Regions from separate parts of the Vibrio coralliirubri genome, predicted to be linked through region 2. Evidence: predicted binding sites of a transcription regulator. Region 2 holds the regulator's gene; the other holds the start of a gene.

Region 1 (15,474 bases), 1.1 Mb from region 2:
CACCGCAAAACGACGACTCAGTGCCACCGCGGCTGCGACTTTTTGCCAGTTCAAACATGCCGATAACGGCACCAAGTCGTCTAATACATCTAAATCTGTCACTTGCTTAGCTTGTACAATCGCTTGGTCGATTGCGCCCCAATCTAGAGCCTGCTCATTCACAATATCAAGATGGTCACATACCAATTGTTGACGTAATACCTGAGAGGTGTGATGGCTTGCTTCAGCCTTGGCTAAGGCGTTAAACAGAAAGTGATAGCTACGTGCAAAAAGCTGATTCAACGTTTCGGTTAGCGCTTTTTTCTGCTCAGTATTGAACTCTACAGGCTTACTTAAACGGTTTAAGGTCTCAGCCAACACAACTTCGTAATTCCAATAACGCTGTAAATAGACACGTTGCCCATCGAACATTAGCGGCTTAACACAATCGTTGGCCGTACCCACTAAGTTTGACGATTGCAGAACCGTCGCCCAATCAATACCTAACAATTTCTGGTTCAGTTGCAATGCCGTCTCACCATACAAACCAAGTAACTGAGCTAGATCTGCCGTTTGTTCAGCGCCTACCGTATGCTGCTGTATAAGCTGAGTACAAATGTGCCCCTTGCCTAATTCATGGCTCACCACCCCAGCCAGAAAGCCGATCTCTTGAGGGTGACTCGTCGCTTGCTGCGTAATAAAACGGGCAAACTGATAATCCAACTGACGAATCGAGCCCTTATCCGCGAGGAACTTGAGTACATCCATGAGCTGTTCAGGAATAAGTGAAACTGGCTTTACAGAGTTCGCTGTTTCCATATTAGTCGTCGTTGTCATTATAGAAGCCCCATCTGTCCAGTTTCATTGTCATTCAATTGTGCTGAACGTCTGTCTATCACTTTACCGTCAATCAATTGATCCATTTCATCGAGCAAAGCCAATGTAGGTTTAGCCGAGAAAATACCTTGTTGAGATTGGCCGTCCATTCCTCTTAAAAACAAGTAATAAACCCCACCAAAATGTTGTTCATAACTGTAATCTGCAACACGACTGCGTAAGAAACGATGCAATGCCAACGCATAGATTTGATATTGCAGATCGTAACGGTGGTCGGCCATCGCCGATTTCAATGCTTCACCATGGTAGACAGCAACGTCATCACCTAAATGATTCGATTTCCAGTCGAGGACATAGTATTTACCTTGGTGCTCGAACACCAAATCGATAAAGCCTTTCAACATGCCTTGCACGGTTTGGAAACCAAGGTCACCCGCTTTTGCTGATAGCGGATCGTGATACTGAATGGTTTGATTCAATTCCGATGCGGCTAACACTTCGATCGGCAACAAGAACTCCATCTCGACTAATCGTTGCGTTGAGTCTTTCTCGCTTAGCTTTAAGTTCTTACCATCCAGCGCGGTGTTCAGCACCGTATCGACCAGTTGTTGAAGCACAGGTAACCACTCTAGTTCGTATTGCTCCGACTCTAATAAGTGAGTGATTACTTGCGTGTTATGTTCGCTGGTTGCTGGCTCGGTAAATTCAACATCCTCAAACAAGGTGTGTAAGAAGGTACCCGGGCGAGCGCCGCGAGGGAACGTGAATATAGAACGTTCAGGTTCAATCAATTCCGACTCATCTTGTTCATCCGCCGAGTCAATATCAAAGCCAGACACCTCAATAGTCGCGTCATGGCTCGCACCGTGACTGCCTTGCTTTACAAGCCCCGAGTAACTGGTAATACGCCAAGCTCGGTCAATTGAAGCCTTAAGTTCACTGGCCTGTAAGTCGTCACTCACTTGCTCTGTTTGCACAAAAATTTGTTCGTGAGCGGTAGGTGTTTCGGCTAACAGCACACTGGAATTCTTACCCTCAATAGCCGATAGAGCTTGATGCAACTCGGCGATGCCTTGCTCTTGTCCGTTTTGAACCAAATAGCCCATAGCACTCAAGTGAACGCCAGTTGGCTCTTTGGTTGAACGCCCTTTACGTAAAGGAGCCATACCAATAAAACATCCATATACTGCACGAGTCAGCGCCACATAAATCAAGCGTAAGTCTTCCGCCAATCGCTCTTTATCGGCTTGTGCTAAGGCACTGTCGCTGCCAGTAATATCAAGCACGGTAGTATCTGAATCATGATCGTAGAACTTGCCTTCGCTCGCTTCACGGTAGCTCGCGACAAACGGCAAAAATACCAGGTCATATTCCAAGCCTTTCGACTTATGAATGGTAACGATTTGAACCAAGTTTCTTTCTGATTCAAGGCGTTGAATATCGTCTTCACTGCCACCTAAACCATTCTGAGCATCGGAAATCGCTTCTGCCAACCAACGCAGCAAGCCATAGTCACTGTCGAGTTCCTGCCTTGCTTGTTGTAGCAATTCGCCAATGTGCATCAAATCAGTGAGTGAGCGCTCACCATTTTCTTCTTCCAGTAAGCGCTCAGCGAGATGTCGTTTGCTAATAACGCTACGAAGCATTGGCAGCACGCCGCGCTGAAGCCACAACTTACGATATTCTCGAAATTCGTTAACTACGTTTTCCCACACAACCTCATCATTATTGAGTTCATCCAATGAAGCCGCATCCAGAGCAAACAACTCGGAGGCTAAACTGGCACGCAATGCACGATCGTTTTCTGGTGTCAGCACCGCTTGTAGCAGGCGTTGAATATCTTGCGCGACCAAGCTGGTAAACACACTGTCTCGGTTGGACAAATACACACTCGCAATGCCTTGCTCCGATAGCGCGTTCTTGATCAGGCGAGCTTCACTACCGGTTCGAACCAAAACAGCAATATCACCCGCATTCACGGCATGTTGTTTTTTGCCGTTATCAAAATAGACTTGATGATTTTGAGAAGCGGCCAGAATGGTTTGAATTTGACTCGCCGTCGCTTCTGCCATTGCCTTGTGATATTCGCCTTTAGGTAGTGGCTTATCTTCTGCTTCTTGTAGCCAAAAGGTCAGTGCGTGTTGAGTTTCTCCGTTCATTACCCATTGACGTTTATCAGCCGATGGACTGGCAGCGACGGGCAGAAATGGAATGTCTTGGTCGTAGATAAACGGGCTATCTGAATTCATAAACACTTGGTTTACCGCGCTGACCATATCAGCACTCGAACGCCAGTTAGTGCCTAACGTATAGTGAGCACTAACTTGGTTTCTTGCCTTAATGTAGGTAAAGATATCCGCGCCACGGAAACCGTAGATAGCCTGCTTCGGGTCACCGATCATAAACAGACCACACTGCGGGTTATCGAGATATATTCGGCTAAAAATACTGTATTGCAGCGGATCGGTATCTTGGAATTCATCGATCATAGCCACTGGGTATAAGGTGCGGATTCTCTCCACCAGCAGTGATTGCTCATCCACATCAATCGACGCCGACAACTGAGTCAGCAAGTCATCAAATGATAGCCACTGCTTCTGTTGTTTCGCCTTGGCTAACATAGTTCGACAATGGGTAATCGCATGCGCCAGCAACGGAGCTTTTAGATCTGCTGGAGAATTTAAGAAGTCCTCAATCGCCTCAAACACCGCGTGCTGAGGCGCGGTGCCCTTTAGTGTTTTTTCAATTAGAGTGGCTTGTGAGAACTTCTCTAATTTATCTGGAAACTGGTAATCATGAGTGTCGCTTTGTGCCCATGCAGTCACCGCTTCTAACCAAGTCGGTAAAGACTTCTTGGTGTAGCTGCGCTTGTTCACATCTGAACCAGAGATCAAAGCCAAAAAGTCCGCTTCAGATTCACACCACAGCGCTTTAAGTTGCTTCACTTTATCTAGGTTTTGATTGTGTAGAGTTTGCAGGTCGCCCGACATCGCATCGACCGTCAATTTCAGCGGAGATCCTGTCAGATAACGATTTACGTCTGCTAATAACGAAGCGGGAGAGCCCCAAATATTACGAACCTCACCAGCCAGTTGAATGGGCAGCGGGTAGAACTGTTTACGCCAATAGTCGGCAACCACTTGCGCTTTTAGGTGGCTTTCATCGGTCACAAATTCATTATCAAAACGGCTTCCTGATTCAAAAGCATTTTGGGTCAACATTCGCTGACAGAAACCGTGAATGGTGTATACCGCTGCCTCATCCATTTGTCTTTCAGCGTTAAGCAGAGTTTTCGCCGCACCAGCATGATCATCGATGGCTTGCAACAAAGGCGCAATCACTGGGTCGTCACTTTGCCCACGTGCAAACGCAATACGTGCGTCATGGATTCGAGCACGGATACGATCTCGTAACTCAGCCGTTGCCGCTTCAGTAAAGGTCACAACCAAGATTTGGTCCACGGTCAGTGGCTCATGGTGCCGAGTAGCTTCCGTCAGATCACCTTGCGGCGCAGCCGTACCGTGACCCAGCAGTAAGCGTAAGTACAAGCCAGCAATGGTAAATGTTTTACCCGTACCCGCCGATGCTTCAATTAAACGCGCGCCATGAAGTGGAAACGTCATGGTATCGAGTGTTTTTGGAGCGATTACCTGAACACTGCTTGTGGTCGTCATGCCTTACTGCCTTTTGATAGATGAGTCTGTTAAAAATGTGACTATTGCTATAAATGTGACCTAGCGTGGAAAACGTCATTCAATTTACGTCCTACGCTAATTTGTTAATAGTTAGTGCGATCTCTCTCACGGATCAATTCGGATCGCCTCGCTACTATGCGCCCACGAGTTCAGGAGCGCGTACGAGTTTTGTACTTTACGACGTTACTTTGAACCACAGAATAATGGTCCCTCTGACCTGTGGCCGTACAGCGAACGCCCTACACTAATAATGATTTACTGGCGGCCACTTTATTTCCTGTACCTTGCTTCTCTTCAGCTTGATTCCATTCACATTGAAAGCAAGTACCCCAAATGCTTACCAGCGACTCTCTTTCGTTCTTCATTAATTCAGCGCACTCGCTATTGATCTTGTCGATCACAGCCACCTACTCCTGATCTTCCAGCTCGGCTGCAGCCAACCTTGCCGCCTGCAACACAAGTGTCGAGTACATACGTGATTGAGCAGCCAGTTCATCATCCCACTTAGGCCAAATTCGTGAGATGTAGGTATCTCTGCCCTCGCCCGTAAAGGCGAAGCTATCATTAAAGGTATCGGCCATTTTCTTGAGTGACTTTTCTTCGTCATCGACCCACTTACCACGGCTAAAGCCCGCTTCAACACCAGCTAATGCGGTTTTCGGGAAGTAAGGCAATGGTGCTGTCATGCCTTGATAAAACAGTCGTACTAACTCAGCTAATATACTCTTCGCTTGCTGCGCATCGCCGATAGGTTGTAGCGTTTGATGAACCACGCCCTCTTTTCTGTCATAGCCAATAATATGGGTCGTTTTTCCGTGCCCCATAACAGCGCAGGATAGATGATCAATCCACGCAGCCAAATAATCTTGAGAGCGTATTTTTCCGCTACGGAAACGCACCAGACCTGACTGATAGTTTTGAGTTAACCACCCCATCAAGCGAACAGGCTTACCTTCGCCTAACACGTCAAACTCGATATTCACTTCGAGATCTTGTTGCGGTGATCCGCTCACAAATCGAATCTCTTTGGCTAAGTCTTCCGCTTGAACACGGTTGGTTTCAAATTCGATATCACCAAAAGCTCCGACCGGTAATCGGCCCTGTGCTTTTTGCTCAGAGACAAACAATCGAACGGCTTTGTCTGCGCCTTCAGGGTGGTCTAGTAACACTTGCAGCAGCGCATCTTTAAGCTGGAAGCTTTCTAAGCCATTAAGCACGAACGGCTCATCGTCTTCCATTACCGGAAGCGGCGGCTCAAACACTACTTTTAGACGGCGATTAAAGAAGTATTGCACTGGCAAGCGCCAGAAACGCTGTAGCTCAACCAGATCGAGCTCCAATGGATAGGTCGCACCCAACAAATAGTCGTCCAATGCGCGATTGAACTCACCACTGCGTTCACCTGAACGGTTAGCCGCAGGTAACCACTCTTTGGCATAACTCAATACATAGCTCGCATCACCTTGAGTAAACGCAGCGGGGCTGAACGGTGTCATGGTGTGCTCAAAGCTGATCGCTTGAGTCAGGTTGATACCAGAATCGTCACTTGGTAGTGCTTGGTCTTCACTTAGGCAGTAGTTCTGTTGGCAGTACTCTATCAATTCAGAAACCAACACCGACGGCACTCGCTCGGTATTATCTTGAATCGAACGGCCGACATAGCTGATGTATAAACACTCTTGCGCCGACAGCATCGCCTCTAAGAATAGATAGCGGTCATCATCACGACGAGAACGATCGCCAGGTCGTGTGCGCCCGTTCATCATGTCAAAACCTTCTGGCGGCATTGAACGAGGGTAAACACCATCATTCATGCCCAACAGACAAACGGTTTTGAACGGGATAGAACGCATCGGCATCAGAGTACAGAAGTTAACCTGTCCCGCTAAGAAGCGCTGACTGATACGCGCACCCGACAGTTTATTATTCAAGTACTGATAGATAATGCTTGGCGATAGCTTTTGTTCGTATAAGGCATCATCAAGCTGTTCATTCAGTTGAGAAAGCGCGTCGCGAATCGACTTAAGCACCACCTCACCTTCTAGCTCCACTGCAAAAAAGTCATCAATCATTTGCAGCAAGGTTTCACGCCACATATCGATAGATTGTGTTTCAGTTAAGCGTTGGCGGTAATGGGCAATACGATCGATAAAGTGCGCTAATTTACCAGCAAGTTCGGCGTTAATACCCTGAACTTCATTGTAAGCGGCAATCGGAGAATGCTCGGTCTCAAACAAACCAGCAGAATCCGACATTGCATAGCCCAATAACATACGCTGAATACCAAATAGCCAGGTATTTTGCTCGGTTGCAGGTAGATCAAATTCCGTTGCGGTAGAAGAGTCGACACCCCAACGGATGCCCGCTTCTTCAACCCATTGCTTGGCTTGCTCGAATTGAAACTCATCAATACCAAAGCGTGCCATCATCGCTGGGATTTCTAATAACTCTAGAAGTTCAGAAGCTAAACAGCGCGTGTTTGGTAGCGCGACCAACTGCATGAATGCCGTCAGAATTGGGCTTTCTTGGTCTGCGGTTCTATCAGAGATCGAGTAAGGGATATAGCGCTCACCCGGGGCATTACCAAATACCGCCTGAATCGCTGGGCTATAAGCATTAATGTCAGACACCATCACAATGATATCGCGTGGTTTCAGTGTCGGGTCAACATCAAACATTGCCAACAACTGATCATGAAGGACTTCAACCTCACGCATTGGACTATGACAAGCGTGCACCGTCAACGAGCGATCACCCAGTTCAACCACCTGCTTATGGTTACTGGAATCTAAGATGTGGTCGTCTTGATGTTCTTCGAGCTGGAGAATATCGGCTTGCAGCTGATGCAGCAGGCTGTCTCTCTCAACATCAATAAAGAATTCGTGTTCTTCGCTGTCTGATTGAGATAGCAAGAACAGGTTATCCCTGCCTAATTTACCCATAGACGCCAGTAAGCTATTACCCACGGCTTGGCTGGTATGCAGTTCGTCTTCAATATTGGCTTCAATGCCATCTTTCAATGGTGAGGCTTCGCCTTCAAGCTGAGGTAAACCATCAACCAGAGCGAACTGCTTGCGGCGCTGTGCTTCGACTCTCGCCAAGTATTTACGGTCACGAATATCGCCCCAGTAATGCTGACAAGGGTTGGTAAACATCAAGTGCACATCAATCTGCTCACCTAGCGCTTTCAACGCGTCCATATAACGAGGAGGCAACGAAGAAATACCAAACACAAATAAGCGTTTAGGTAGGTGCTGCAGTTGACCTTGTTGATTAGCTAGCGCTTCAATGAAGTCGTGATACAAGTTGCCACGGTGGTATTTAGATTGGCCTTGAGACAGAGTTTGATCATAGAGCGCTTGCCACAAAATCGGTTGCCAAGGGTGCTCTTGCTGCCCTTCCTCATCGATAAGTTCTGCAACGGCCTCTCCCACTTCCCACATCGCCATCCATTCAGGTCGATACACTAAGTAGCCATCGAATATATCGGCAATTTTTTCTGCCAATTGGTACAACTTCGAATCATCTTCGTCGTTTTCAAGATAGCGCTGTAAAGGAAGAAAATCAGGGTGGTCAAGCTTAGCGGGTAGCAAACTCATCAGCTTCCACGTCATCGCTTCTTTGTTAAAAGCACTGCGTTTAGGAACATCAGGAAGCACTTGGGTAAACATATCCCAAATGAAGGTTGCTGGAAGTGGGAAATCGATATTTGCTGCTACGCCAAACTCTTTGGCGAGTTCCATCTTAAGCCATTGAGACATACCTGGGCTCTGAACCAAGATCTGCTCTTTTTCGAAGGGATTGGCTAAAGGGTCACTTTTGATTAAGTGAACGAGAAGGATTTTTAAAGTATCAACTTTATTGGAATGGTAAACAGTAAACAAAGTGCACTCACGCTAATCTTGCCACAATATAAAGCCAGATTAGCATAAGTGCCGTGTTTGGATTAGGAATATAAGCTTATGAAATACTGAAAACTTAAGGTCCGTTTATCTTTTGAACTAATGCGGATTACAATTTACCGCTTACCGAACTTAGAACACGATGTGGTTTGTAGTTCATGTAGTAACGAATCGCTACATAGCTTACGACAAGCGTTGCAATCATTAGCTCAATGTCCGCCAACCCATTCACTTGCGCTACATACTCGCTAGCTACATTAACACTCTCCATCCAGTCAGCCGTTTTAAATAATGCCGTTGCGCTAATCACAAGTGGGAAAGTGAACGCTGCATAGCCAGGGCTAAATGGTAAACGCATAAGCTTTAGAAACGCTACGTAGATTATCGATGTCATCAGAACCGCTATACCAAACAACATACCAATGATAACTGGAGATGGTTCAGGGCTCACCGCTAAATAACCAGCCAATGAAACACTTGCAGGGGCAGCCATTACCGCAATAGTTGGTTTTGCTGCATCTGGAACTTCATTAGTAAAGATTAGGCGATAAATCATCATAGGTAGCATGACGACATAAGATGCCAAACCAAACCACAGAACCGAGTCTGCTATCCATTGTAATGAAGGTTCACCAGAGAAAGCCACATCAGCAACTACGATGCCGATAGGTGGAACGAACCAACTTGGTACCATGTGGTGTAATTCAAAGTCTTTTGCACGGTGGTAAAAGAAACTCACTAAAAACACGACGTGTAGTACGACAGCCGCTAGCCAAATTGCATTGCCCGCTTGTGGGTAAAAGTGTCCAATTGAGCTTGAAACTACCATAACCCCCATCGCAAATGTTGGTACAACACTTCCTACAACTGGGTGAGCAAGGTCTTGACGCAATAGGTGGCCGTGGACTAAAAATTTGATAGCAAGAATTGTGAGTAATACTCCACCAATTGCGGCACTAAACCATTGAGCATAACCGTTGCAGTCTAAAACATTTTCCCAGCTCCAGCCTAAGCTTGCTATTGCTAGGCCTAACCCTGCCATGGGTGTTGGAGCTCCTGTTAATCTATATTTAATACGTTGAATCATGTCAGCCTCTCTTAAACTTAATTCACAAAACTTGTGAACTCATCAGCTTGTTGAAGCCATAATACGCTTGCACTTCGTTAAACAATATCCAATTATATATAACAAGTGTTCACAAATAATGAACAAAACCCATTTTCACCAGCAGAGTTAAACTAGGAATCTGATGGCTAATATTTCAATAAAACAGCTCAAAGTGTTCGTCACTATTACTCAGCACTCGACATTGACTGCTGCCTCTGAGGCTCTGTTTCTGTCTAAGGCCGCTGTCAGCATGGCATTAGGCGAAATGGAGAAGCAACTCGGCCACTCTCTATTTGACCGGGTAAACAACCGATTAATTCTCAACCAAGAGGGACATAAGTTACTTCCATTGGCGGATGAGATATTACATCGAGCTGCTGGTATTGATGTTTTGTTCCGTGATGATCAGCCTTTAAGTGGCAATCTAAAGGTCGGCGCGAGTGACACGATTGGTAATCAGGTCGCACCGTTTATTTTGTCAGGCTTTCGCGAACGAACTCAACATCAGGATCAAAGCTTGTTCATTTCAAACAGTGCACTGATCTGTCAAAAGTTGGTGGATTATGAACTTGATATCGCGCTAATTGAAGGAAAAACATTACACCCTGAACTCATTTCGAGTCAGTTTAGCAGCGATGAAATGTGTATTATTGTGAGTAATCAACATCCTCTCGTTGCAAAAGAAAAAGTAACTTTAAGCGATTTAGAAGACAGCCATTGGATTTTACGTGAGTCAGGTTCAGGGACTCGTGAGTTTTTCCTACGAGCCGTCGCGCCACGTATCGAACATTGGTATGAATCCTTTGAACTCAACACCACAGAGGCGATCATCAATTCAGTTTCCGCCAATCTTGGATTCGCGTGTTTATCACGATTGGCGGCACAACGAGCGATTGATTCAGGCCGAGTAAAAGCGCTTGATGTGCCACTCGACATGAAACGACGTTTCTGGATGCTGGTACACAAAGACAAATACCAGAGCCCGCTTCTGAAATCTTTCATGAGTTATTGTGAAGACTGGGCTACACATCAAGATTGAGGCCGCATAGTTAGGGCTCCAACTGGACTTTTAGCATCAGAAACTGTATAAAAAGCCAGTAAAATTTATCAAACTTAGAGGATTAACCATGGCTGTTATCGTCAAGTACGTGGTGGAACGCAACGGAGAAGAGAAAATGACTTTTACCTCTAAAGCCGAAGCCGACGCATACGACAAAATGCTGGATATGGCTGATGAGCTTTTTGAACTTTTAGGCAAAAGCGATTTAGTTGAAGATGAAGGCAAGCAAGAAGAACTTGCAATGTACCTAGCGAAGAACAAAGAAGAAGTTCTTTACGCATTAGGTGCTAAGCGTAAACCAGCTCCGAAAAAAGCTAAGAAACTTGAAGCTGTTGAAGACGCAGAAGAAGATGCAGCGTAACTAGCTGATCGCTTTCTAAAAAACGTCAATGACGCCTCTAATCAGAGTTCGTTATTGGCGTTTTTTTATACTTATCGAAATATAATGAAGCTTGTTTATAGTCGAAATTGCTCTAAACATTCGCTTGCATGAAAGTGTGATAAAGATCTAATCTATAGCCATCAGGTGATGGGGTTCCACCTAAGCTTTTGCTTCAACCGCCCGTTCTTTCCGAACAGTGCTAATGACTCCTACAGAATCGAAAACAGGTAATACTGTTGGATGTATCGCTATTCCTCCATTTTGAAATGGACTTAGTCTATTAAGACCAAGTTCCATGACGCCTTTGGATTATCGATACTCAAGATCTGTAGTGAATTAGCCGCACCTCTTCCAACACGTCCTGTTTTCTCAACGCCCTAGGTCTTCAATGACTCTAATAGTGAGAAAACATTATGCACTACTCTTCAGAAATTCAATCAATGTGCCCTATTCAAAGGGGTGATCTACACACTTCAGCACCAATTCCAGTTGAAGGCGCTATGGTTAGTCCAAAAGATGTCATCGCTATTTCTGGCTTAAGCCATGGCGTCGGCACTTGTGCACCACAACAAGGTGCAGCAAAACTAACGCTGAACGTAAAAAACGGCATCATCGAAGAAGCACTAATCGAAACTATTGGTTGTTCAGGCATGACTCAATCAGCCGCGATGGCAGCAGAAATCCTCACCGGAAGAACCATTCTTGAAGCCCTAAATACTGACTTAGTGTGTGACGCTATTAACGTAGCCATGCGTGAAATCTTCCTGCAATTTGTTTACGGTCGAACTCAATCAGCTTTCTCTGAAGGCGGTCTAGAAATTGGCGCAGCATTAGAAGACTTAGGTCAAACGCAGCGCAGCCAAGTGGGTACCAGTTACTCAACCGCGGCAAAAGGCGTTCGTTATCTAGAGCTTGCAGAAGGTTACGTGACCAAGCTAGCGCTTGATGATCACAGCGAAGTGATTGGCTACGAATATCTCAACCTCGGCAAAATGATGAAGGCGATTAACCAAGGCGTGCCAGCGAATGAAGCGGCCGACCTTGCGACAGGGACCTATGGCCGCTTCGATGAAGCCGTGACCACTATTAACCCACGCCAACAGTAATTTTGCCAATTTAGAGGAAAGATATGATGAACACTCAATTTAATGAATCAGTAACTCGCGTATTGGCAGAAATGAACTTCGACTCTTTGGAGCAAGCTGACCAATACTGTAAAGCCCACAACGTTGATCCAAAAGCGTTAGTAATGGACACCCAACCTATCGCTTTTGAAAGCGCTGCCGACGCTTATATCCTTGGCTCAGCACTGGCGCTATTTCGTAAAGCCACCAGCGCAGAACAAGCGGCAAACATTATTGGTGAAGGTCTTCAAGCATTCACCAAACCTGGCAGTGTTGCTGAACAACGCCAAGTTGGTATTGGACATGGCGCGCTAGCCGCTCGTCTTCTCAATGAAGAGAGCCACTGCTTCGCCTTCCTTGCGGGTCACGAGTCTTTTGCTGCAGCAGAAGGTGCGATTAAAATTGCGCTAAACGTCAACAAATCACGTCAAAACCCATTGAAAGTGATCTTAAATGGTTTAGGTAAAGATGCGGCTTATCTTATCTCTCGCATCAACGGCTTCACTTACGTGCGCACTCAATACGATTACCAAACCGGTGAACTTGTTGAAACAGAACGTCGCCGCTTCTCACAAGGCCCTCGCGGCGACATCTTGTGTTACGGCGCTGATGATGTACGAGAAGGTGTAGCAATCATGCACAGAGAAGAAGTGGATGTCAGTATTACGGGTAACTCAACCAACCCAACTCGCTTCCAACACCCAGTAGCGGGTATCTACAAAGCAGAACGTACTCGTCAAGGTTTGCCATACTTCTCAGTTGCTTCAGGCGGCGGTACAGGTCGAACATTGCACCCAGATAACGTAGCAGCAGGTCCAGCGTCTTACGGCATGACCGATACCATGGGCAGAATGCACGCTGACGCGCAGTTCGCAGGTAGCTCTTCTGTTCCTGCTCACGTAGCGATGATGGGCTTCATCGGCATGGGCAACAACCCAATGGTCGGTGCGACGGTTGCACTGGCTGTGGCTGTGAGCGAATCTCAAAACGCATAACGGTAAAATGAGCCCCACAACCTGCCTGTTATGTAGTGTCTGTTAGTTGAGAATCAAGCAATAACGAACGACTAAAACTCTACACCTATCACTAAAACTAAACAGCCAGCCTTATGCTGTAATGCCGATCAGTTAAGTAAAAAAGACTGGTTGAACGATCCTCCAAGGATGTCAAAATCCGAGTGTTTCTTTAACACTCGGATTTTTTATGTTTCTTAGACAAGCCCTTAATCAAGTCCATAACTTCTCTCCAGAACAGCTCTCAGGGTTATCAGACCTGCTGTCCCCGGAACTCGTCGAACAGTGCCTCCAAGAATCTGGGGTTGCGACTATTCGAAAGCGCAGGTTACCAATGGAAATGATGGTTTGGAGTGTTTTAGGGATGTCCCTTTACCGTCATTTATCGATGGATAAAGTAGTCTCGCAACTTGATATTCTCCTACCGGGTAAGAAGCCATTCGTCGCACCTAGCGCTGTCATACAGGCACGTCACCGACTTGGTTCCGACGTTATGGAAGCCGTGTTCAATCACACTCAACGACTTTGGCACCGCAAGACTCCTCATCCCGATTGGCATGGGTTAACACTTCATGCTGTAGATGGTGTTGTGTGGAGAACACCAGACACTAAAAGTAATGATGAGCATTTTAGTAGAACAGGCAATAAAACAACGATATCTGACTACCCTCAAGTGAGAATGGTCTGCCATATGGAGCTGACCAGTCATTTACTCAACAGCGCTTCATTCGACTCAGTATCTAAAAGTGAAGTCGACCTTACGATCCCGCTTATTGAACAATCTCCCTCAAACAGCTTAACTATTTTTGACCGCGGATTTTACGCCTTGGGCTTACTGCATAAATGGCAAACCAGTGGCGATGAAAAACATTGGCTGCTCCCATTAAGAAAAGGGGCTCAATACACTGTGTTATCGAAGGTAGGCCGAGGACAAGAGCTCGTTGAGCTCAAGCTATCACCTCAAGCTCAAAAGAAGTGGGTTGATGCCCCCAAAACTCTCCAAGCTCGTTTAATCACAAAGACGATTAAAGGAAAAGAAGTCCGACTATTAACGTCAATGATAGACACGATGAAATATCCTGGTGCTGATATCGCCGAACTATATAGCCATCGTTGGGAAATAGAGTTGGGGTATCGTGAGATGAAGCAATACATGCTTCAGAACCAACTTACGTTAAGAAGCAAAAAGCCAGAGTTAGTGAATCAAGAGCTTTGGGGAATGCTGGTTGCTTACAATCTACTGCGGTTCATGATGTGTCAAATGGCCTATCATCAGAAGTCAGTGATGCCTTATCAAATCGGCTTTAAACAGGCTTCATTATTCCTTGTTGGACAGCTTCAATTATTACCAGCGGTCGCACCGGGACGAATCCCAGAAGTAATAAACTACATACTGGATATGTCAGAAAGCTTTGTTTTACCTGAGAGGCGAGAACGAAGTTACCCAAGAGCAGTAAAAAAGAGGCCTTGTCGCTATGCGACAAGGCCTCCAAGAAGACGCTAAACGATGCTTAACTTACAAGCATTAAGCCTTATGCTGGCTGTTTTTTATTCACACTTGCTCTACTATCTATTTCTAATAATTATTTGTATCTAAGATTAAATACATTCTACTGTCGTATTTAACTGCATACTTTCAAAGGAATAATATGAAAGAGCTCATCATTCATACCATTACCGTGTTCATGGGCTTTTTTGCCATCATGAACCCTATCGCCAACACACCGATCTTTCTTGGATTAACGGGTGATAATGATAGGGAAACGGTCAAGTCTATCGCTTTCCGCTCGGTTTTCATCGCCTTCATCATCGTCAGCACCTTTGCTGTGTCGGGTAAACTCATCTTCGACCTCTTTGGTATCACGCTTTACGCGCTTCGTATCACCGGCGGGATCCTCGTGTTCTTGATTGGCTTTCACATGCTGCAAGGTGACTCAACGCACTCTAAAGCGAAAGAGAAGGTCAACTCAGACGCCCAACAAGATGCGGCGCTCAGTATCGCAGTCTCGCCACTGGCAATGCCAATATTGGCAGGCCCGGGCACCATTGCCACCGCAATGAACTTTGCCAGCACCGAAGGCATCTACGAAACCATCATCACCATCGTCGCCTTTGGCCTACTATGCGCCTTAACCTACGTATTGTTTGTATTCGGCGAGCGCTTCGTTAAAGCCGTTGGACCAAGTGCATTGAATGTAATTACCCGAATGATGGGTTTGATACTTGCTGTCATCGGCATGCAGATGTTGATTGAAGGTATTGAACAAGCTCATAAGGCACTGTTTGTTTAAGCCCAAACCACGAAATTCTGATACAAAAATAGCCAGCAACTTGCTGGCTATTTTCTCTGACGCTTTTGTTTACGAATTATAAA
Region 2 (15,474 bases):
CCTTTGAATGGGTCAATCGCAATTTCAAGCTCGTGTCGATATTCACTTTCAGCCAGAAGTACGCCCGCAAGGAAGGTACCTAATGCCATCGATAAGCCAATCTGTTGCATGATCACAGCAATACCAATCACAAGTAACAGCGCCGCGACGGTGAACAACTCGCGTACGCCACTCATCACTACGTATCGGAACAGTGGTCTCAACAAGAAGTGGCCACCGACCAGCAGACCAATCACGCCACCCAACATCCATAACATGTCAGCCCAACTACCGCCGGTATTACCCGCAAGTAGAGGCAACATTGCTAGCATTGGAATAACAGCGATATCTTGGAAAAGCAGTACTGCAAAGCCCGACTGCCCTGCTTCTTTGCCGCCGAGCTCTCGCTCTTCAATAACACGCAAGGCAATCGCAGTCGAAGACAGCGCCAAACCCATACCTATCACGAGACTGGTTTGCCAGGTTAATCCAAATAGACAGGCGATGGCGGTAATAATTAGAGTGGTGATCAGCACTTGCGCGCCGCCCAATCCGAGAATGGGGGCTCGCATCTGCCACAATTTTTTCGGGTTAAGTTCGAGACCAATCAGGAAGAGCAGTAGTACCACCCCGAATTCGGAGAAGTGCAGAATCGCCTCTACATCACTGATTAGGCCAAGCCCCCATGGGCCAATTGCCACACCCGCTAATAAATAACCGAGTACCGAGCCCAAACCGGCGCGCTGTGCGATAGGAACCGCAACCACAGCAGCCGCTAAAAATATAACGCTACTTTGTAGAAAATCATTAGTCAGAGCCATCATCTGCTCCTATATCTTGTAGCGGGTCTCGCAACCAATTTCGATACGCTTCGGCGTGTTGGTAACGCGTCATATCGGTGACATTTCGTGCCCAGTGTAAAACCAAAGGGGATATCCAGTTCATCTGACACAAAGCAGCGGTGAGCTCGAATGGCTGCAAGATCTCTTGTAATGGATATTTATTATAGCCTGCGGCACCAAACGCCTCTTCTTTACCACCGGTAGTAATCACACTGCGCCAGTGTTTGCCTTTAAGCGCGCTCTGCTCACCAAACGCAAAACCTTTGCCTAACACGCGATCAAACCACTCTTTTAACAATGAAGGGCAGGAATACATAAACAGAGGATGCTGAAACACGATCACATCGTACTGAAGGAGCAATTCATGCTCATAAGGCACATCGATAAAGAAGTCAGGGTAGATGGCGTAGAGATCATGAACTTTGACATGACCGAGCGACTCTACCTTCTTAACCATCATCTGATTAGCAATAGAGGTTTGCGGCTCTGGGTGCGCGTAGATGATCAACACCTTTGGCACGACTTTGTCTGTCGAGGGAGTATTACTCATTCCTTTGAAACATTCCTTTGAGGGCTAAACGGTGGCAAGGCCACAAGAATTTAAGCAAAAGTTATTAATATGTTATTGGCATCATAACGCAAATTGCATTGTGATCGACTTTTATCTGGTTTCAGCCTACTATGCAGGCGTCTGTTCACCTCTAATTTCTATGCTATTTCAATTATGATTACTTTCTCTGATATTCAATTGCTACGCGGCGGTAAGCCACTCCTCGACCAAGCATCTGCGACTTTTCACCCTGGCGACAAGATCGGTTTGGTTGGTAAAAACGGCTGTGGTAAATCTACGCTATTCGCCTTAATTAAGGACGAACTGTCGATTGATGCTGGCTCATTCAGCAAACCTGCCCATTGGGAAATGGCTTGGGTTGCTCAAGAAACACCTGCATTAGAAAGAACAGCAATTGAATACGTGATTGATGGCGACCGTGAATATCGCGGCCTTGAAGATCAACTAGAGAAAGCTGAACAAGCCGACAACGGCACATTGGTAGCAGAGATCCACGGCAAGATTGAAACCATTGGTGGTTACAGCATCAAGGCACGTGCTGCCGAGTTACTGGACGGCCTAGGCTTTAGCCAAGAACAAATGACATGGAACCTGACTCAATTCTCAGGTGGTTGGCGTATGCGTTTGAACCTAGCGCAAGCTCTACTGTGTCGCAGTGACCTATTGCTACTCGATGAACCTACCAACCACTTGGATTTAGACGCAGTAATGTGGCTAGAACGTTGGTTACAAAGCTACCCTGGCACACTAGTACTTATCTCGCACGATAGAGACTTCTTAGACCCTATCGTCAACCGTATCGTGCACGTTGAAAATCAACAGCTCAATGAGTACACGGGTAACTACTCATCGTTCGAAACCCAACGAGCGCAAAAACTGATTCTGCAACAAGCGATGTACCAAAAGCAGCAGAAACAGATGTCTCACATGCAGAGCTACATTGACCGTTTCCGTTACAAAGCGTCAAAGGCTCGCCAAGCGCAAAGCCGTATTAAAGCGTTAGAGAAAATGGAACAAGTGCTACCTGCTCAGTTTGATAACCCATTCAGCTTTGAATTTAGAGAACCAGACGCGCTACCAAATCCAATCATGATGATGGACGAAGTATCAGCGGGCTATGATGACAATCTGATTCTAGAGAAGATTCGCTTGAATCTAGTACCGGGTAGCCGTATTGGTCTACTTGGTCGAAATGGTGCTGGTAAATCAACACTGATTAAACTGCTTTCTGGCGAACTGAAACAGCAAGGCGGTGAACTGAGTTATTCGCAAGGCGTTAAGATTGGTTACTTTGCACAGCACCAATTAGAGACTCTGCACCCTGAAGAAACACCGCTGCAACATATGATGCAGATCGCCCCTAAACACACCGAGCAACAACTGCGTGATTACCTAGGTAGCTTCGGTTTCCAAGGTGAAAAAGCGCTCGATAAAGTGGCACCCTTCTCTGGTGGTGAAAAAGCGCGTTTAGTATTAGCACTACTGGTATGGCAAAAACCAAACCTGTTGCTACTCGATGAACCAACCAACCACTTGGATCTTGACATGCGTCAGGCGCTGACTTTTGCCCTGCAGACGTTTGAAGGCGCAATGGTTATCGTATCGCACGACCGTTACCTACTGCGTGCGACTACCGATGATTTATACCTTGTACACGACCGCCAAGTAGCACCGTTTGATGGTGACTTAAGCGATTACTACAAGTGGCTAACCGAACAGCAGAAAGTTGAGCGCAAAGAAGCACAAGCATTGGCACCAGCCAAAGACGGCGCTAACAGTGCAGCAGCAAAAAAAGAGCAGAAACGCAAAGAAGCCGAGTTCCGTAAACTGACGGCACCACTTCGTAAAAAGCTCACTCAATTTGAAAAGCAGATGGATAAATTAACGCAGGCTCTTGAAGAAGCCGAGCAAGAATTATCCGACACATCACTGTATGAAGCTGAAAATAAGGCTAAACTGAATAAAGTACTCGCTCTCCAAGCGAGCAGTAAGTCACAGCTAGAAGAAGTTGAAATGGATTGGATGTCCACTCAAGAAGAGCTTGAGCAGATGGAACAGGATATGGATAGCTTATGAGCCCAGAGCACGCCCCAATATCACTAACACTGGAACGACTATGGCAATTTAGCCTTCAGTATTACAGTGTGCGCGGTGTAAAGGATGCGTGCCTAGCTTTGCAAAACCAGTTTCACGGCAACGTCAATCTACTGCTGCTTCTCAAATGGCTTGATGAGCAGCAATTGTCTTTTGCTGAAGAAGAGTGGCACAAGGTTCAACAGTGCTTGAGCCGCTCTGAAACCCTGCTTCATAGTTATAGAGAGCTGCGTAAACATCTCAAAGCGCACGTTGTCGACTCACTATACCGTGAAGCCTTGCAGTTTGAGTTACAGCTTGAGAAGCAACAACAATCCGATCTTGTCGACTGTATTAACTCCCTACAACTGTACGCTAATCAGCAATCACCGCTCGCTTTTCAGTACTGTCGTTTATTAGGGGCAGAAAACCTCTACGACGCTTTTTCTGAACCAGCACCACAGCCCTAGCTCGTTCTCTTTCCTTTTTATTCCATCAAGATCCAAGCTTAACTTTGATATTATTCAACCGGTTACCCATAGCCTGTTTTTGTATCTCGTATAAGTGAAAGCCTTGCGCTTATGCCGAGAATCAACCAAGCTCAAATAAAAACGTGGGCGTTCTGTTACAAATACGACATTTACCAAAGCCCATAAAAGAAGCATGGATCGTTTTTATGACAATATTTACCGCAGCCGCTGGTCTCTCTAATCCGCACTTACAAACCTTAGTGCCACGGTTTATTAGAAAGCAGGCGCTGTTTCATCCTCACTGGCAAACCTTAGAAACACCCGATGGTGACTTTCTTGATCTTGCTTGGAGCGAATCACCAGACGGTGACACCTCAAATAATAATGATCGCAGTAGCAAGCCGATATTCGTTCTATTCCACGGTCTAGAAGGCAGCTTTGAGAGCCCTTACGCCAATGGATTAATGAATGCGTTTGCTAAAGATGGTTGGCTCTCAGTGATGATGCACTTCAGAGGCTGCAGCGGAAAACCCAATCGCCTGGCTCGCGCTTACCATTCAGGGGAAGTCGAAGATGCACGCTTTTTCCTAAGACACCTGCACGCCCAGTTTCCGAATAACCCTAAGGTTGCGGTTGGCATCTCTTTAGGTGGAAACATGCTGGCGAACTATTTGGCTGAGTACGCAGACGACCCATTGCTGTCGGCGGCGACCATCGTATCAGCTCCTTTTGACTTAGCGTGTTGCTCTAGTCGCATTGAGCGCGGTTTCTCCAAACTCTATAAGAAGTACCTGCTCAACTCTCTAAAATCGAATGCGCTAAAAAAGGTTAACCTGCTACAGGAAAAACTTGGCATCACCGCTGAAGCCATCAAGAACATCACCAAACTGTATGAGTTTGATGAACGAATCACTGCGCCTCTGCACGGCTTCAAAAATGCCCAAGATTATTATGCGCAATGTTCTGCGCTGCCTAAGCTCAATAAGATCAAACTACCGACTCAGATCATTCATGCCAAAGACGACCCTTTCATGACCGATGATGTGATCCCAAAGTTCGTTCTGCCCGATAACATCGACTATCGACTGTTTCAAAAAGGCGGCCATGTGGGGTTTATTACTGGCAACACACTCAAGCCAAGGTTTTGGTTAGAAGAAGCCTTGCCTGCCTACTATGAAAGTATCCAAGATTCGGCATAATGACCGAGCCTTAGTAAATAGAAGCAAAACATTACTAAGCACACGTATTTCTACATCAATAAACCTATTTATGAACATAAAAGAGAGAAGTATTTATGATCATCCCATGGCAAGACATTGCACCAGAGACACTGGAAAACCTCATCAAAGAGTTCGTGCTGCGTGAAGGCACAGACTACGGCGACGTAGAGGTTTCACTGCAAAACAAGATTGACCAAGTGAAACATCAATTAGCTTCAGGAGAAGTCAGCATTGTGTTTTCTGAGCTCCATGAAACCGTTGATATTCAGGTCACAAAACGCTTCTAAGCTGCGCTCATAAAGGAGCCGTGTTATAGTGGTAAACGATTGCTAACAAGTAAGTTACTCAAAAGACAAGGGTTGTCATGTCCGCTAAACATCCAATTATTGCGGTGACGGGTTCATCTGGAGCCGGCACCACCACCACCTCAGAAGCCTTCCGTAAAATGTTCAATATGATGGACGTGAAGGCTGCTTGGGTTGAAGGGGATAGTTTCCATCGTTTCACTCGCCCAGAGATGGATGTCGAGATCCGTAAAGCGCGCGAGCAAGGTAAGCACATCAGCTACTTTGGTCCACAAGCCAACGATTTTGGTGCGCTAGAAGAGTTCTTCCGTAAATATGGTAACGAAGGCACAGGTAAAGTACGAAGCTACCTGCACACCTTCGATGAAGCCGTGCCTTACAATCAAATGCCGGGCACCTTCACGCCATGGCAAGAGATCCCTGAAAATTCCGATGTGATGTTTTACGAAGGCCTGCACGGCGGTGTGGTTGATGGCGACATTAACGTTTCTCAACACGTCGATTTGCTGATCGGCATGGTACCTATCGTAAACCTAGAGTGGATTCAAAAATTCGTTCGTGACACCCGCGATCGTGGCCACTCACGCGAAGCCGTAATGGACTCCATTGTTCGTTCAATGGATGATTATCTTAACTACATTACCCCGCAATTTTCGCGCACTCACATCAACTTTCAGCGTGTTCCAACCGTAGATACATCGAACCCACTCAACGCCAAAGGGATTCCAAGTTTAGACGAAAGCTTCGTAGTTATACGTTTGCGTGGCATCAAAAACGTCGATTTCCCCTACCTTCTGGCTATGATTGATGGCTCGTTTATGTCTCGTCATAACACGCTAGTGGTGCCAGGCGGCAAGATGAGTTTTGCTATGGAGCTCATTGTGAGGCCAATCCTGCAACAACTCATCGAAACCGGAAAAATAGGTTAACAAAACGACATTCTGGTTGATTACTTTTCATACCGTGATCATGTGCACAATTTTGCGTAAAAAATCGTAGCTTGGTCACGATTAAAATCAAGAAATAGTACCTGAAAAAGGATACTATTCTTAAACGAAACACAAGATAGCTTGCAGCACTCAACGAGTGCTCTTATCCTACAAGTCAATCCAGGCTTAGCTAAAATACGGAAAGCGGCAAGCATACCCTGCAGAGGAAGTGAGATATTATGGTTCTAGGTAAACCTCAAACCGATCCAACATTAGAGTGGTTCCTTTCACACTGTCATATTCATAAGTACCCTTCAAAAAGTACTTTGATTCATGCTGGTGAAAAGGCAGAAACCTTGTACTACATCGTTAAAGGTTCTGTGGCAGTTCTTATCAAAGACGAAGAAGGTAAGGAAATGATTCTTTCTTACCTAAACCAAGGCGACTTCATCGGTGAGCTTGGCTTGTTCGAAGAAGACCAAGAGCGTACAGCTTGGGTTCGTGCTAAATCTCCTTGTGAAGTAGCTGAGATTTCTTTCAAGAAATTCCGTCAACTTATCCAAGTGAACCCAGATATCCTAATGCGCCTTTCAGCGCAAATGGCAAACCGTCTACAAGTAACTAGCCAAAAGGTTGGTGACTTAGCGTTCCTTGACGTAACAGGTCGTATCGCTCAAACGCTACTAAACCTAGCGAAACAGCCAGATGCAATGACTCACCCTGACGGCATGCAAATCAAGATCACTCGTCAAGAGATTGGCCAGATTGTTGGTTGTTCTCGTGAGACAGTAGGTCGTATCTTGAAGATGCTAGAAGAGCAGAACCTAATTTCTGCACACGGTAAAACTATCGTGGTATACGGCACTCGTTAATCTCGATTAACTGAGCCAAAAATTTGAAAGCCACCAAATGCGAATTTGGTGGCTTTTTTGTTTTCTGAAGATCTATAGAGCAGATGCGAGAAGAACTCACAAAATCCTATTTGTAAACTTCTTCGAAGCGAAGCGTACTCGAATCTCTAGGGTAAAGTCCGTTCTGGTATCTTTCTTTAACCGTTGGTGCTCTCAAAGATTTTATCAGCTGATGCTGCAACAAAACCAGTGTAAAGCTCACCGTTGGCCATCGCATAACGCTTAGCGAACTCATAGAAGCCGCCAGGAATCATCTCATTGCCTTCAACAAATGAAACTGGGACTTTGTCTGCCATTGTTGATGATTGCTCTAATAAGACCTCTGGAGAGCCTTTAACCTGACCGCCAGATGCATTGATCGTGAAGCCCGACTCGCTCAAGTAGTCATTCACGGCCTGCACTTCATCGAAGTTATTTAGCTGATTCACACTCACCGTAAAGTGGTTAGCACCATATCCATGAGCCGCGAGCCAAGACGCGTATTCGCTCTCTTTTGCGAGCACTTGGAAATCAGCGAAGCTCAAACCCCAAAGACGACCGCCAAACAAGAATTCATGACCTTGAAGCTTACTTGCGTCCACTTGCTCAACCAACTTAGCAACGATCTGTTGCAAGTCACTTGAACACTCTTCTACCTTCAACTCACTAATGAACACTTTTGGTTGTTTTGGATCTGGGTGCTCGTAATGTTTAGCCACTAACTTCTTGCTCTCAAACAAGTAGTCGCCACACGCCTTGTAGCCTAATTCAAGGAAAGGCTTCGCTAGTGTTTCAATACCCAAAGGAGCAACATTGAAAGTTCGCAGTGCAATGTGATCATTAATCAGCGCTTCGTCTTCTTTCAGCAAGTGATGCACTTTCTCAGCCGATGGACAAAGCCTGTGAATGTAATCGTCCCAAAGTGATTTAAAGAGTAGATCGGGCGTCATGGTGACTCCTTGTCAGAGGTTCTAGCAAGCTAGTAATTTGGATTAGAAAGGGAGAGGCTGAGACACAGAGTCAGCAGCCATCAGCCTGTGACATACTTTTTCTATTATTATCTACCGTCCAATCTAGGTGTCGGACGTGATGGAAAAGGGAAGCGATAACACCACTTCCCTATTTCAAGCTTAACGCATGAGACTAATGCTCATTAGCCTAATTTAAAGCTCAATACCTGGGCTAAACGTTGCTGGAAGTTGAGTTTCGCCACCTTCCATTGAAGCCATAGGGTAAGCACAGTAGTCCGCCGCATAGTAAGCACTTGGGCGTAGGTTGCCCGAAGCACCTGGACCACCAAATGGTGCATCACCACTTGCGCCTGTTAGCTGACGGTTACGGTTAACAATACCCGCACGGATATGGTCAACGAAGTATTCCCATTCTGAATCGTCTGTTGATACAAGACCCGCAGACAAACCAAAACGCGTGTCGTTAGCTAGTTCAACTGCTTGCTCTAGTGACTGGTAACGAACCACTTGTAGCAATGGACCGAAGTACTCTTCATCCGGCAGCTCAGCAATGTTGGTTGCGTCGATAATACCCGGAGAAACAAACGCCGCTTGACCCGCTTTTGCTTCTACTAGGCTGACTCCACCTAACGATTGCAGATTCGCTTGCGCGTCCAGAATGAACTTAGCCGCAGCTTCAGAGATCTGAGGACCCATGAAGGGTGCTGGTTCAGCGAATGGCTGATCAACACGAATCTTTTGTGTGGCTGCGACCAGTTTATCTAGAAGCAGATCGCCCTTCTCTCCAACAGGCACATACAGGCGACGTGCACATGTACAACGTTGACCCGCACTGATGAAAGCCGATTGAATAATGGTATAAACCGTCGCGTCAGCATCACCAAATTGGTCACTGATCACCATAGGGTTATTACCACCCATCTCTAGCGCTAGCATCTTACCCGGTTGGCCCGCGAATTGACGGTGAAGGATATGACCGGTATTTGCACTACCTGTGAACAGCACGCCATCAAGACCTTTAGCATCGGCTAGTGCGATACCTGTCTCTTTAGCGCCTTGTACTAGGTTGATTACGCCAGCAGGAAGACCCGCTTCTTGCCATAGCTTCATCGCAAACTCACCCGTCCAAGGTGTCTGCTCTGAAGGCTTAAATACCACGGTATTACCCGATAGCAGCGCAGGAACAATATGACCGTTTGGTAGGTGACCTGGGAAGTTATAAGGGCCAAATACTGCCATCACGCCTAATGGACGGTGACGCAGTACAATCTGGTTGCCTGCCGCTTCACGAGAAGCTTCACCGGTACGCTCATGATAAGCGCGGATTGAGATAGCAATCTTGCCTGCCATTGCGCCCGCTTCAGTGCGAGTTTCCCAAATCGGTTTACCCGTCTCTTTCGCGATAATTTGTGCGATTTCTTCGCTGTTCTCTTTAACTTTCTCAGCAAAGTTCAACACGATCGCTTCACGCTCTGCAAAGCTCAGTTTTTTCCAAACCAAGAAGGCTTCACGAGCTGCTGCTACTGCAGATTCAACCTGTGCTGGTGTTGCGCTATCACCCTGCCACACTACTTCATTGTTGTATGGGCTTACTGATGTCATGGCGTCACCTTGACCTGCCACCCACTGTCCTGCTATCCACTGAGTCATACTTCTATCCTTAAAATCTTCGACAGATAATCGCCGCTCTTACTGAGCCAACATGCGAACGAATTCGCCTTCTTTTACTTCAAGAGCGCTTGCTACTTCAGATGATAAAATCACTGTGTCGCTTGCTTGGTCATACGCGCCTTTCGCGGCTACTGCGCGGAAGTTCTCAAATGAGGTATTCCCAATTAGGAAGTCTTTAGAGCTTGAGTGCTCTGCAATTTGAACCTGCGCTCGAATTGAGTAACGCACAGATTCGATGTTTCTTAGATCACACTCAACCGTTGGGCCTGCATCAAAAATGTCGACATAACCACGGTTGGTGAAGCCTTCACGTTCCAGCAACTTAAGTGCAGGGCGCGTATTGTCATGTACCTCTCCGATCACCGCTTGAGCTTCTTTGCTCAGTAGGTTCACGTAGATAGGCAGCTTAGGCATTAGGTCTGCAATGAAGCCTTTCTTACCAATACCGGTTAGGTAATCGGCAAGCGTAAAATCAATCGAGAAGAAGTGCTCTTGCAGCCATTGCCAAAAAGGAGAGTTACCTTCTGCATCTGATACGCCACGCATCTCAGCAAAAATCGTTTTCGAGAAACGCTCTGGGTGCTCAGACATGATCAAGAAGCGACACTTAGACATCAAACGACCATTCAATCCACCACGGAATGCCGGGCGCAAGAACAGTGTGCAGATCTCACTGCATCCGGTGTAGTTATTACCGAAAGTCAGCAGCTTAACGACGTTATTTACGCCAAGCTTCTGCGATGAATGAACCACTTTACTGATGTGGTACGAGTAGAACGGGACATCCCAGCCGATTGAAGCTTCGATGCCTGTCGTACCGGCTACTTCACCGGTTTCGGTATCAAAGCCAACCATTAGGTAGCCTTCATCACCGGGTTCAGTCACGTCTTGTTTGGCAAAGCTGTATTCAGAGTGAGTAATACGGTTAGTTAACAGTTCTTCGTTAACCGGAAGAGATGTGAATCCGTGACCAGATTCAACGGCGCAGGTATGCAGCGCATCGTAATCAGATAATTTTATTGGGCGAACAACTAGCATCAATATTCCCTCCAGATGCAAAATAGGCCCAAAACCAGAAGCTTGGGCCTTTAGCAGAACGTCATGGGATCGCTCTATTGGCGATCATTCCTATGACGCCGCTCAGGCTAAACTAGCGTAGCGATTGCTTTGTCTAGTTTTGATAAGCCTTCTTCAATTTCTTGTGTAGTAATAACCAGTGATGGCGTGAAACGAACCACGTTTGCACCCGCAACCAGTACCATCAAGCCTTGTTCGCCTGCTGCTACTAAAACGTCACGTGCACGGCCTTGCCACTCTTCGTTAAGCGCAGCACCTAGTAGTAGGCCTTTACCACGAACTTCACTGAAGATTTGGTACTTATCGTTAATCTTAGTAAGACCATCACGGAACAATGCTTCACGCTCTTTCACGCCAGCTAATGTTTCAGGTTGGCTAACCACATCAACAACCGCTTCTGCAACAGCACACGCCAGTGGGTTACCACCGTAAGTAGAGCCGTGTGTGCCAACTTTTAGATGTGTAGCCAGTTCAGAGGTTGTTAGCATTGCGCCGATAGGGAAACCACCACCCAGTGATTTTGCTGTGCTCAAGATGTCTGGTGTTACACCTAGACCTTGGTAAGCGTAAAAGTTACCAGTACGGCCATTACCCGTTTGCACTTCATCAAAAATAAGCAGTGCATTGTGTTTATCACACAGTTCACGAACTGTGTTCACGAATTCAGAGGTTGGCGAGATGATACCGCCCTCGCCTTGCAGAGGTTCCATCATGATTGCACAAGTGCGATCAGAGATGTGCGCTTCTAATGCTGCAATATCGTTGTAAGGCAGGTGAGTAACATCGCCCGGTTTAGGACCGAAACCATCAGAGTAAGCTTCTTGACCACCTACAGTTACGGTAAAGAAAGTACGACCGTGGAAACCTTGTTTGAATGCAATGATTTCAGATTTCTCAGGACCGTGAACGTCCGCCGCCCAACGACGAGCTAGCTTCAAAGCTGCTTCATTCGCTTCTGCGCCAGAGTTGGCAAAGAATACTTTTTCTGCAAAACATACGTCGGTTAGCTTCTTCGCTAGACGCAGTGCAGGTTCGTTGGTCATCACGTTACTTAGATGCCAAATCTTGTTTGCTTGCTCGGTAACAGCATTAACCATTGCTGGGTGACAGTGACCCAAACAGCTCACAGCGATACCACCAGCAAAGTCGATATACTCTCGGCCTTGTTGGTCCCAAACGCGTGCGCCTTCCCCTTTTACTGGGATCATTTCCATTGGGTTATAACAAGGCACCATCACCTCATTAAACAGACTACGTTCTACTTTATTTTCCACTGTCATCGTACATTCCTTCTCGATACCGCAAGCTTCGCAAATAAGCGTAATGGTTCATAAGTGAGACAAAGATATTTTGTCTCGCCATAATCCCGCTGCAGCATTATATTTACATTTAATTAACCTTTTCAATAGTAGATTATTCTTTAGCCATCCCTTACAACCAGCTAAACGTCACTACCTATGACTATTTATGCATCAATTAATCTGTTTTATGAAGCTTTTTTTACCTAAACGTATAACCAGCAACAGCAAAGCCTTACTGGCATTGCGGTATATTGGGTTCGAGACGAAATAACGCGAATAATTTTGCATAGGCTAAAAACTTAGCCTGACGAGGGAGAAATGTTATAAAAAGTGATCGGCGTCAGAGGGATGAAGACGCGTAACGCCCGAATTTAAACGCTTAACGGGTAATGGAATACGTTTAACTGGCTTATTTAGACGGAAAAAGGGTCAAATTTAAACACTCAACGTGCTAGGAAGTTAGCGAGAAGCTGGTGTCCTTGCTCTGTTTTAATCGATTCAGGGTGAAATTGGACGGCATCAATCGGCAAGATTTTATGTTGATAACCCATGATCTCATCCATGCTGCCATCTTCAAATTCTGTCCAAGAGGTCAGCTCAAAACAGTCTGGTAATGTGCCGTTTTTCACCACTAAAGAGTGGTAACGAGTCACAGTCAGAGGGTTATTGAGACCTTGAAAAACACTCTTACCGTTATGGCGGATCGGCGAGGTTTTACCGTGCATCACTTGTCTGGCTCTCACCACTTCACCACCAAAGACTTGAGCAATGGCTTGATGGCCAAGACACACACCTAAGATCGGCAGCTTACCAACGAAGTGTTCAATCACCTGTAGCGAAATTCCCGCATCATCGGGCGTACATGGGCCCGGCGAGATAACAAGATGGCTAGGATTTAGCGCTTCGATGCCCGCTATATCAATCTCATCGTTGCGAACAACTTTTACAGTGACCCCTAACTCACAGAAATACTGATACAAGTTATAGGTAAAAGAGTCGTAGTTATCGATGATAAGTAACATGGGTCGAAATCGTTTGCTAAATACTAAAGGATTGGGAGATATAGGGGCGGTATTGTGCAATACCCATAGCGAAAGGCAAGTGGAAACTGCATTTCGCCAATAATTAAGGCCAACCTAAGTTGACCTTAATTGTTTACAGATAGCGTTAAGTTATCTGAATTGGCTTGCTTGTGTGGCAAGCCAATCTATTTGCGACGGCGCCACATTGCTAAGCCAAATAGTGACATCAGAGCACCGAAGCCAAATGAACCGCCCACTCTTAGCTCAAGAACGGCAGGATCATGATCCGATGAACGGAAGTGATCTTGGTACTTAGGCAGATCACCTTTGTACTCTTCGTTGTAATCAAACAACGTCGACTCACCACCATTGATGTGCCAATCGGTAGCATCGACAACCCTATCTTTCAGGCTGTCGCTGATCAGCAGGTGATCCAGTGCGCCCACTTCGTCATTGTATGAGTAGCTCCAACTGTCTGGGTGCTTTTGAGCCACGGCATTAACGTAGCCGTAGTTCTTCGTAATCACCGCACCACTATCACCAAACTGCTCAACACCATCAAGGAAGGTATTACGAGCTGCTTTTATTTGCTTACCGTATTTCTCTTCCGAGTAATCCGTTAGCACCAGCATTGGATCTTCCATGCCGTACGAGTTCATGTCACCCAGAATCACTTTGTGGCCTTTGATGCCGTCTAGCGCTTCACCTAATGCAACTGCCGCAGCAACACGGAAGTTCTCACATGAACCTTGCTTATCGGCATCAACGCCACCTTGGCCGCCCTGCTCAACCGGTGCTGCATCTTCCCAACACTTAGAACCTTTCGATTTAAAGTGGTTAATCGCTACGGTGAGTTTCTCTTTGGTACCTTTAACTTTAAAGGTTGGCGCCAATGAGTCACGTTGGTAGTTCTTACCATCTTCAATCACCTTACCTGAATCATCTAACACCTCTGGGGCTTGTTGGCTTGGCATCGCGATAACACGGCTGTCTTTAAGCTTCACTACCTTCTTACGGTAAATAACACCGGTTGTGATTACATCGGTACCAATCGAGTCCATCTCGTCGGTTACGCCATCTTCATTAGAATCAACAGCCACAAAGGTATAACGGTCTTTCTTACGCTCAATACGATCATTCAGTTGGTTAACAAGCTGTTGAATCGCTGAACCTTCACCAAAGCCGTTGTTCTCAATTTCCATCAAACCAATGATGTCAGCGTCTAGACGAAGAATCGCGTTCACAATCTTCTCTTGCTGCATTTCAAACTCAGTGATGGTGTTCGCGCCACGGTTATTACCGTGCTGATTCGCGTCGCCACCAAATGGAGAGTTAAAGTAGTTCAATACGTTGAAGGTCGCGATACGTAAATCACCTTCATCCATGTCTGGTTTGTCGGTGCGCGGATCGTTACGCACAAAGTTTTCAGCAGAAATCTGGTTAGTCGCAATTAAACGGTACTCACCGTAGCTGTAGGTCAGAACACCTTCTAGACCAACAATGGTGTCATCAATGCGGATGTAGTCTTCGGTCGAGCCATCTTGGTCGATATCAGTGCGGCCAAAATCTGGATAAAAAGGGACTTGTCCATCAGCTGCTTTTTGATCGGTTTCAACGAAAAGACGACGATCAGCGTTGTCTTCAGTTTGCTGCTTCGCTTCGTCAGATCCCGCGGCGAAAAGCTGGTTTGGCTGCATGTTAATACGCTCATGCGCCAGTACCATGTTGTTACGACGACCGGCGTAGTCATAACCAAAGGTACGTGTCACACGCATGTCTAGTGCTTCGGTTGTTTTCACCAACATGCCTTCGTAACGTTCTAGCGTTGCAGCGAAGTTCTCATCACTGTCTAGCGCTTCTATCGCCGTTGCTTCAGGTGCCTGCTGCTCGCCCTGTTTTAGCCATTGGTTGTTTTCAACTTTTAGCTGAGTGTGGCTGTAGTATTCTTGAACCTTGCCTTTCACACACACAACGTCGCCCGCAGCCAGTTCTGAGCTCGACTGGTTGGTATGAATAAATAGGCCTTCAGAAGTGCTTGAGTTGAAATCATCCTCAAGTGCTTGCAAGTAGAAGCCTTTGGTTAGGCCTGTTGTTACCGCACTTACCACACCTTTGACGAAGTACTCATCGTCGGTGATGTACGGGTAGCCATC

The links. The regulator CRP, encoded in region 2, controls carbon source genes, mostly activating them, when cyclic AMP is high. The targets are predictions, from matches to a motif close to TGTGANNNNNNTCACA.
Region 1: the regulator CRP is predicted to act here: its motif matches at 4,606-4,621, upstream of recB (exodeoxyribonuclease V subunit beta).

The regions. Positions count from the first base shown of each region.
Region 1 covers NZ_AP025470.1:2,875,234-2,890,707, forward strand. Annotated here, with positions in the region: gene recD (exodeoxyribonuclease V subunit alpha) at 1-816, opposite strand, end outside; gene recB (exodeoxyribonuclease V subunit beta) at 816-4,490, opposite strand; gene OCV20_RS13155 (hypothetical protein) at 4,751-4,912, opposite strand; gene recC (exodeoxyribonuclease V subunit gamma) at 4,919-8,395, opposite strand; gene OCV20_RS13165 (TDT family transporter) at 8,523-9,500, opposite strand; gene OCV20_RS13170 (LysR family transcriptional regulator) at 9,664-10,560, shown strand; gene OCV20_RS13175 (YebG family protein) at 10,649-10,942, shown strand; fluoride riboswitch at 11,098-11,182, shown strand; gene OCV20_RS13180 (iron-sulfur cluster assembly scaffold protein) at 11,377-12,069, shown strand; gene OCV20_RS13185 (GGGtGRT protein) at 12,093-13,082, shown strand; gene OCV20_RS13190 (IS4 family transposase) at 13,291-14,604, shown strand; gene OCV20_RS13195 (MarC family protein) at 14,750-15,391, shown strand.
Region 2 covers NZ_AP025470.1:285,487-300,960, reverse strand. Annotated here, with positions in the region: gene kefB (glutathione-regulated potassium-efflux system protein KefB) at 1-800, opposite strand, end outside; gene kefG (glutathione-regulated potassium-efflux system ancillary protein KefG) at 787-1,371, opposite strand; gene OCV20_RS01335 (ABC transporter ATP-binding protein) at 1,546-3,468, shown strand; gene OCV20_RS01330 (TIGR02444 family protein) at 3,465-3,935, shown strand; gene OCV20_RS01325 (hydrolase) at 4,142-5,134, shown strand; gene OCV20_RS01320 (YheU family protein) at 5,230-5,442, shown strand; gene OCV20_RS01315 (phosphoribulokinase) at 5,520-6,389, shown strand; gene crp (cAMP-activated global transcriptional regulator CRP) at 6,629-7,261, shown strand; gene OCV20_RS01305 (DUF1338 domain-containing protein) at 7,438-8,229, opposite strand; gene astD (succinylglutamate-semialdehyde dehydrogenase) at 8,443-9,900, opposite strand; gene astA (arginine N-succinyltransferase) at 9,940-10,959, opposite strand; gene OCV20_RS01290 (aspartate aminotransferase family protein) at 11,067-12,278, opposite strand; gene OCV20_RS01285 (aminodeoxychorismate/anthranilate synthase component II) at 12,743-13,321, opposite strand; gene OCV20_RS01280 (ExeM/NucH family extracellular endonuclease) at 13,507-15,474, opposite strand, start outside.